Regions from separate parts of the Viridibacillus sp. KH_047 genome, predicted to be linked through region 2. Evidence: riboswitches for the same ligand, from Rfam matches in the RefSeq annotation. Region 2 holds a riboswitch; the other holds the start of a gene.
The links. Region 2 has a riboswitch for cobalamin ahead of AC3IS5_RS13495 (Ig-like domain-containing protein). Riboswitches for the same ligand answer to the same signal wherever they lie in the genome.
Positions count from the first base shown of each region.

Region 1: it holds a riboswitch for cobalamin, as region 2 does, so the genes downstream of both, AC3IS5_RS18270 (ABC transporter substrate-binding protein) here and AC3IS5_RS13495 (Ig-like domain-containing protein) in region 2, are expected to answer to the same signal.

Region 1 is NZ_CM174479.1:3,729,203-3,733,575, reverse strand. It holds gene AC3IS5_RS18285 (GGDEF domain-containing protein) at 1-303, opposite strand, end outside; gene AC3IS5_RS18280 (YwiB family protein) at 525-962, shown strand; gene argS (arginine--tRNA ligase) at 962-2,629, shown strand; cobalamin riboswitch at 2,911-3,100, shown strand; gene AC3IS5_RS18270 (ABC transporter substrate-binding protein) at 3,231-4,187, shown strand; gene AC3IS5_RS18265 (FecCD family ABC transporter permease) at 4,184-4,373, shown strand, end outside.
Region 2 is NZ_CM174479.1:2,730,632-2,735,004, forward strand. It holds gene AC3IS5_RS13495 (Ig-like domain-containing protein) at 1-2,252, opposite strand, end outside; cobalamin riboswitch at 2,471-2,650, opposite strand; gene AC3IS5_RS13500 (patatin-like phospholipase family protein) at 2,822-3,679, opposite strand; gene AC3IS5_RS13505 (hypothetical protein) at 3,811-4,008, opposite strand; gene AC3IS5_RS13510 (Ig-like domain-containing protein) at 4,190-4,373, opposite strand, start outside.

The sequences.
Region 1 (4,373 bases), 1.0 Mb from region 2:
CAAGCCAAACACATAAATTCGAAAAATCCCAATGATGAGCGAGGACAGAGCAATGGCAATTGGGCCTCCAAGCAATCCACTGAGTAAGATACTAATAAAACGACTATCACTAATAATATCATTTTGGTAATGTACAGCCGTGCCCATCAAAAGTAAACCGGTAAGTCCAGCTACAAGACCGACAATCCAAGGTTGCAGCTCAATAAAGCTATCTTGATAATGTTCTAAAGACTCATATAACCAATATGAAAATATAACAAAAGTAAATAAAATCGAAAAATTAATGACTAATTCGAGCAACATATAGATTCTCTCCTACCATTTTATTCCTCCATTATAACATTCAATTTTACAAGAAAAATTAAAATAATTATGTTTTCCCTATAAAACGACATAAGGGAGTTAGAGGGAGTGATTATAAAGAATCCACTATTTGTCTTAAATTTACTTGCACCTTGAAAAAACAAGCGAATCTAACCTATAATAAGAAGGTTATATAAAGAATGGAACGGAGGCCCATAAGTATGGCTAGTGAACTTAAAGCACCCGTAAAATTAAAGTTAAAAACGACAATTCGACAATCTGAAACAGAAGCTGAAACTTATGAGCTTTGGTCAGAAGGTACGATAGTTCAAAAAAGGGACCAAACGTACTTACAATATGAAGAAGTTCAAGAAGATAAACATATTCGTTCAACTTTAAAATTCGGTAATAATGAGGCAGTTATTCTTCGGAATGGTGATGTGAAAATGCGTATGCCATTTTTACTTAATCATGAACAAAACGGTCATTATGATAGTGAATTCGGTGCATTACCAATCGTGACGTATACGAAGGACATGCTATTCGAGCGGCATGACAGTAAAACGAGCGGACGATTTTATTTAAACTATGATCTAATCGTTGGTGGACAATCAGTAGGCGATTATACTTTAGAAATTAATTACTCGGAGGGAAAATAATGAACGCAGTAGAACAAGTGCAACATGCGATTAAAGAAGCGCTTCTTGCAGCAGTATCAAAAGCAGGTCTTTTAGAAGATACATCAACATTGAATATACACTTAGAAACACCAAAGGATAAGACGAATGGCGACTATGCAACTAATATAGCTATGCAACTTACAAAATTAGCCAAAAAGCCACCACGTGCAATCGCTGAAGCTATTATTGAAAACCTTGATACTACAGGTACTGCTATTGAGAAAATCGACATCGCAGGTCCTGGTTTTATGAATATTGTGCTACGCAAAGACTATTTAGCGGAAGTAATCACAACTGTTTTAGCGCAAGGCGCTGAATATGGACGTTCTCAAGCTGGCGCTAATGAAAAAGTACAAGTTGAATTTGTATCAGCTAACCCAACTGGTGACCTTCACTTAGGACATGCCCGAGGAGCATCTGTAGGGGATTCATTATGTAACGTTTTAGACTTTGCAGGATATGATGTCTCACGTGAATACTACATCAATGATGCAGGTAATCAAATCAATAATTTAGCAGCATCTTTAGAAGCTCGTTACAAACAAGCATTAGACTTAGAAGCTACTATGCCTGAAGACGGTTATCATGGTCAAGATATTATCGACATCGCAGGTAAACTAGCTGCTGATTTTGGTGATTCGATTCTAAGTAAGTCAGATGAGGAGCGCTTTGAATTTTTCCGTGAACATGGCTTGAAATTAGAGCTTGGTAAATTACAAAAAGACTTAGCAAACTTCCGTGTAGACTTTGACGTTTGGTATTCTGAGACATCACTTTATAAATCAGGTAAAGTTGAAAAGGCTTTAGAAAAACTTCGTGCGAATGGTCATGTATTTGAAGAAGAAGGCGCTACTTGGTTCCGCTCGACAACATTTGGCGACGACAAAGATCGCGTACTTATAAAAAATGACGGCTCTTACACATATTTAACACCAGATATTTCATACCATGAAGATAAAATTCAACGTGGCTTCACTAAACTTATCAACATTTGGGGAGCTGACCATCATGGTTATATCCCACGTATGAAAGCGGCAATCGAAGCACTTGGTTACGATCGTGACACATTAGAAGTTGAAATCATTCAAATGGTGAACTTAATGAAAGACGGCGAAAAAGTGAAAATGAGTAAACGTACAGGTAACGCGGTTACTTTACGTGAACTTGTTGAAGAAGTCGGCTTAGACGCAGTACGTTACAACTTTGCAATGCGTGCGGGTGATTCACATATGGACTTTGACCTTGACCTAGCTGTTAAGCAATCAAATGAAAACCCTGTATACTATGCACAATATGCACATGCTCGTATTTCTTCAATCTTGCGCCAAGCAAAAGAACAAGGCTTAGCAGCATCTGAAGAACATTTAGATCTTCTTAATGCAGAGAAAGAAATTGATGTCTTGAAAAAAGTAGGGGACTTCCCACAAGTTGTTGCGGATGCTGCGAAGAATCGCACACCACACCGTATTACTAACTACATTCAAGAACTAGCAGCAACTTTCCACAGCTTCTACAATGCTGAAAAAGTATTAGATGCTGACAATAAAGATCGCTCAGAAGCACGATTATCTCTAATTACAGCAGTTCGTACAACAATTGCCAACTCACTAAAACTAATTGGCGTATCAGCACCTGAGAAAATGTAATTATAAAAGGAACCTTTTTGCTACAGATGCCGAATAAGCTGATGAAACTAAGAGGTACTTATAAAAAGACTATTCGCACTGAAAAAGTGTGGAATAGTCTTTTTGTTTATATAAAGAACAGATGAAAGATAAAGAATGATTTCGGCTAGTTAATGAGAAAATGGCTAGACTTCATCGATTTATGTCACAAGGTATTATTACTAATAATTCCATCAAGCCTATTAACAACTTGGACAAGTATTTAATTTTCTGTATAATTGTACAAGATGTAATAAAAAATTGTATATGTGAAACATGTTGGTTCTTTACTTTGATTTAGTAAAGAGAAAAGGGAAGTCGGTGCAAATCCGATGCGGTCCCGCCACTGTATGTGTGAGCAAGTCGTAATTTGTCACTAAAGCATAGCGCTTTGGGAAGGCACGGCAAGCTGTGATCACGAGCCAGGAGACCTGCCAACATGGAGACCACCAATTAGAACTACGCGGATAGAAATGGTGTCAGTAAAAGTGCATTTTTGAGTACTGCTATGTATAAATTCACTGTCATCGTATCTCTCGTCGTAAAACGAGAGATTTTTTTTATGAAAAAGGAGGAAATGTAAATGAAGAAAATATGGCAATTTAGTTTAGTGTTTGCTTTAGCACTAGGTGTGTTAGTAGGCTGTGGCCAAACGGATGATGCAAAGAAAAAGGAAAATAGTGAGCCAGCAACAGAGCAACAGGTAGCAGGATATCCATTAACAGTGACTGATGCACTTGGCAATGATGTGAAATTTACAGAAGCACCAAAGAGCATTATTACTCTAGTACCAAGTAATACAGAAATTCTTTTCGCGTTAGGATTAGAAAAAGAAATTACTGCTGTATCGGATAATGATGATTATCCTAAAGCTGCAACGAAAAAAGAAAAAGTCGGTGGGATGGAATTTGACGCCGAGAAAATTATTAGCTTAAATCCAGAAGTTGTATTTGCACACGAAACACTTTTAGGTACTTCTGAAGCAGGTCTCCAACAATTACGTGATGCTGGATTGAAAGTTTTTGTTGTAAAAAACGCTGGAAATTTTGATGAAACGTATAAAACAATTGAACAAATAGGTCACATTACTGGTAAAACGGATGAGGCTAAGAAGATTACTGATGATATGAAAGCAAGAGTAAAAGAAGTGCAAGCAAAAGTAAAAGATGTAAAACAAAAATCCGCATTCGTCGAAACATCAGATGAACCTGATATTTACACAGCAGGTAAAGATACATTTGTGCAAGAAATGTTTGATCTAGCTAATATTAAAAACGTCACAGCAGATCAAACAGGTTGGTTCAAAATTGACCCTGAAGAAATTGTGAAACGTAATCCAGATACAATTATTGTGAAATACAACCATGTAAAAGATATTGTTGAGAAGGTGAAAAAACGTCAAGGGTTCGATAGTATCACAGCTGTTAAAAATGATGCAGTTGTTCAAGTTGATGCGAACTTAACAAGTCGTACAGGTCCTCGTCTTGCTGAAGGCTTAGAGGTCATTGCAAAAGCAGTATATCCAGAGGCTTTTGAGTGAAGAAAACACTTTTAGGGTACATCATAGCCATTTTGATTTTAATTGTTAGCATTTGGCTAGGTGTATCAATTGGTTCTGTTAAAGTACCAATTAGTACGTTATGGAATACGGCAGCGGATCCAACAGCAACGAATATATTGTGGAAAATACGCATGCCGCGTGTTGTGCTTGCAGGTTTAGTAGGAG
Region 2 (4,373 bases):
GCTGGATCTTTACCAATAGCTGCTAAAGCAATGATTAGACGAGAATACTCAGTATATTTTCTAGTATCTAAAATGCCTTTTTTTGAAATAATATGGTTTTCTACTGCTTTATAATATTTCTCAAAATAACCTTTTGGTACTGGTTGTCCCGACCTAGCTAAAGTGAGAATGGCCCACTCATTTCCGAATTCAGGATTTTGAGTAGTAGCTAATAGATAATCCGCATTTTTTTTAATAGCAGTTGATAGAACTGGTGTCACACCATTTTCTTCTGGTGTTCCTGGTTTTACATCAGATGGATTTTTTCCATCTATTGTATAGAACCATTCGATACGATCGCCAGCCTTTACTATTAGCTTGTCTGAGCTAACATTAGGTAATATTCCATTAACGCTATACATCCACCCACTTAATGGACCTCTATCAAATTCAGACAAACCACCTATCATAGATACATATATACCCATCGATGATCCTTTAGCTGTAATAGAAATATTATTTTCTTTCGTTACTCTATCTAAAACACTGTACACCGAATCACTTTCATGAATAGCGATATTATTTGAGAATAAGCCAGCAATAGAAAATGATACTTTCCCGGTTTGCTCCGTTGATCCTCCCCCATCAATTGGTGGATTTGTTGCTCCTCCTCCACCTGTTGGGGGAGTTGTAGGATTGTCAGGTTCTTTTATTTCAAATATTTTTGTTGTATCAAGGCTTAAAGTGATTTCTTGGGCTAAATCTGTTCCTTTTAGGGCACGAGCTGTTGAATCTGTATAGTGCACTTTTAATACGATTTCTTGATCAATTGCTAGACCTTCCTGAATACATGTCAGGTCTGAACATTCTAATGAATTAAATGTATTACCTTGCTTTAATTCAATTTTATTAATCAATTTATTTAATTTTATTGATAGATTTATTTTTTTATTTTCAATTATGGCTGTAAAATCTGTTTTAGCTATAACTTCTTTGAATGCGTCAGGTTTTATATCATTAAGTTTATTTATTTGTACAGGTATTGTATATTTTTTCAATGGATCAATATTTTCTGGTGCTATTGGTTTTGGATTATTTAACTCTGGAATATCTGCTGATTTTAACTCTGCAAATATTGATTGTTGACGGTATGCATCTGCTAGAGCAATTGCAACTTGTTCGGTAGCCATCATATTGGTTTTCGTATCTTTGATCATCCATTTAAATGAACCATCTTCTAATTGGTAATCATCAATCATTTTTTCAAGAATATTAACTTTTTGACCGTCTTTTTCATAGCTCCATTTGTCCGTTGTTAAATCTTCTCCAACTGCAGCAAGCCCCATAATAATACTTGCCATTGAGTTCGTATTATTAACAAAGCCATCTTTTTGATATTTTGCATGAATACCATCTACTGCTTTTTTTATAGATTCGTTAATTGTTTCATTAGAATTATCAGCATTATTTAATAGCGTTAATGCAGTTAAATCCCAACCTGTTACATCTAAATCATCAGATGAACCAAATCCAGAGAATAATCCTGAACTATTTTGTTTCTTTAATATTACTTCTAAATGTTTGGCTTTATTATAGTCTGCATTTGCTAAGCCTAGCGCAATTGATGCCCAAGATTCACCATATGCTGTGGAAAAGCTACCGTCAGTTTGTTGTTTGTTTTGTAAATCTTCAACAATGTTGCGTTGTCCAAGGTTGGTAGGATCTAACCCTAGAATATAAGCACCTATAATAGTACCTGCATCTTCATTTGAAGTGCTTGAAGCAGCAGTTTTAGGTTTCACCCAAAAAGAATGTTCACTGGTAATTTCAAAGCCAGGTTCCCATTGATACTTTTGAACATCGATGCCTAGAGCATACATAGCAGTTAGCGACCAGTAACCACTATGTGAACTAATCACTATGTTACTAATCTTTTTATTGTTATTATTATAGAACTCTTTTACTTTTTCGATTGATTCGACTAGTTTTTCATTTACAGTTGGTTTTACGTGTTCTGTTAAATCTCCTTGTTCAGCCGTTTCTTCTATTTTCTCAGTTTTTTCTGCTTTCTCCGTATCTTCTATTGTCGGTGGTACAGACTCTCCAGGATCAACTTTCCCCTCAGATTGTGTTTCATCCCCAATATTTTCTATTATATTTTCATTTCCTAGTTCTGTACTATTTTCCGCTTGAGCTGAAAACGGTGTTAGTAAAGATAAAAACAGTACAAAGGTTAAAGTAAAGCTTATGTATCGTTTTAACATGTAGTTCATTTTGAATCCCCCTCTTACATATTTTTGTTACTTTCGAATAGTGAGAAATGCATTTTCATAATTAGTCTCCATCATAAAAATTTGTACACACAAAAAAGCTACTTCTCCACGGAGAAATAGCTTAAAGACACAAAATAATAAGACAAAAAAAATAATAAGACAAAAAAACGTCAAATGTTGTTTGTTTTTGCCGTATACTCACTTTAATCCGAAGAGTAGATATACGCTATGAAATAGGTAGGTCTCCTGGCTCATGCTTCACTTTACTTTAAGGGCCTTCCCGTTAATTAACAGTGGCATTCCTTATTTCATCAGCACTTACAGTTGCGGATACAGCTTCGGCATTAAACCGAATTCCCTTTTATGCATTTTAATGCACCTAATTCTGGCATACGATATTCACTTACTATAAATTTATCACAATAATAAAAAAAATCTATACTTTTCGGAAAAATTAAATTAAATTTGTACATAAAAACTCAATATTCTACATAATAGACCTTAAAAATTGGTTTTCTCCTACTTGAGCAAAAACAGACTCTCGCACCTGAGAATCTGTTTTTGCTCTTCTATATATTTAAAAAACCCTTTAATTCATCCATTTGTTTTGCGGCTTTCTTATAGCCCATATCATAATTTGCTCGCATCTGAGTTAAATCTTTTTCGAAGCTATTTAATGGTGCATCTGGCCTGAAAATAAAGGCTCTTCCCTCTTTTTCCAAACGTTCACAATAATCGAGCGAGGCATTATAATGCTCCACACGTTGTTCCATGCTTTTTACTAAATTGGGATATCGTTTACGAAGGAGCTTCATGACTAATTTACTTTGGCGATCTATTACTTTTCGATAGCCTTTTGGTCGAGTTAACACAAGCACATGCTTTTCAAAACCTTCATCTACTAAATGCTGAATAGGAATTGGATCTGCTAATCCCCCATCATAGTATGGAGTACCATTTATCTTAATCTCTGGGAACAATACAGGAATTGCACAAGTAGCGCGCAATAATGTACATTCCTTATCCATATCAAGTGCGTCCATATACTCTATGGCCCCTGTATACGCATTTGTAACACCAAATTTTACTGTTCCCTCGAATTGTTGGAATCTATCCCAGTCAAATTTATCTAGCTCATTTGGAATTATATTGTAAGCAAAGTCTAATCCAAATAAACTTCTTTCTCGCCAAAAATTACGAATGCCTATATAGCGTTTGTCATGACGATAATTAACAAGAACGCGAAGTGAACGCTCTTTTTGCTCCGACACATATGAACAGGCATTAATAGCCCCTGCTGAAATACCGACAACATGTGGCATCATTATCTCTTCATCTAAAAAAGCATCGAGTACGCCTGACGTAAATAATGTACGGAATGTTCCGCCCTCAAGCACTAAACTTGTATCCTTCACATTGACCTGCATTGAATCACTCTTTCACTATTTTTCTATGATTATTTTATCATATCACTTGCACTTAGAAATAAGCGAAAACAGCCGCTTAGATTCAATCTCTGATTGATGTAATTCCCTAATATAAGACAGTACAGCATATTTTATGTTCCCAGAAGAAGAAGAAGATAAATAGCTGCGTAAACAGGTAGTGCAATTGAAGTAATTAGATACATTGTCATCCCGCCTTTAGAAAGTCTTCTTTTCCACTTAGTTAATTTAAGCTGCCTACAATAAATAGCGCTAGAAATGAATATTAATAAAAAGGCTAAATCCTTAATATTTTCTAAAATGATAATCAAATAATCAGCTCCTTTTAGGTTTTGCACTAAGAGAATTATATTGTAAATATCCCCAAAACCCTTTACGTAATTTAAGCTTCTTCAAAACAATAATCAAGTTAGACAGCTCCAAATAAAAAAAGGGTAGTCCTAAAAGGCCGGTTTTTACCGACTTTTAGGACTGCCCTTTCTCACATGACCATTACTTTACTTTCACGCTCAGTTTGCTGCTTTTATTTCCTGCTTCATCTTTTGCGTAAATTGATAGTTTAGTATTTGCTTTTTGTTTTTTGATTTTCACACTGAAATTGCCTTTGCTTGATGCTTTAGCTGAGCCAATTTTTTTATGTTTACTATTGTATATTGTAATTGTTGCTTTTGCTTCA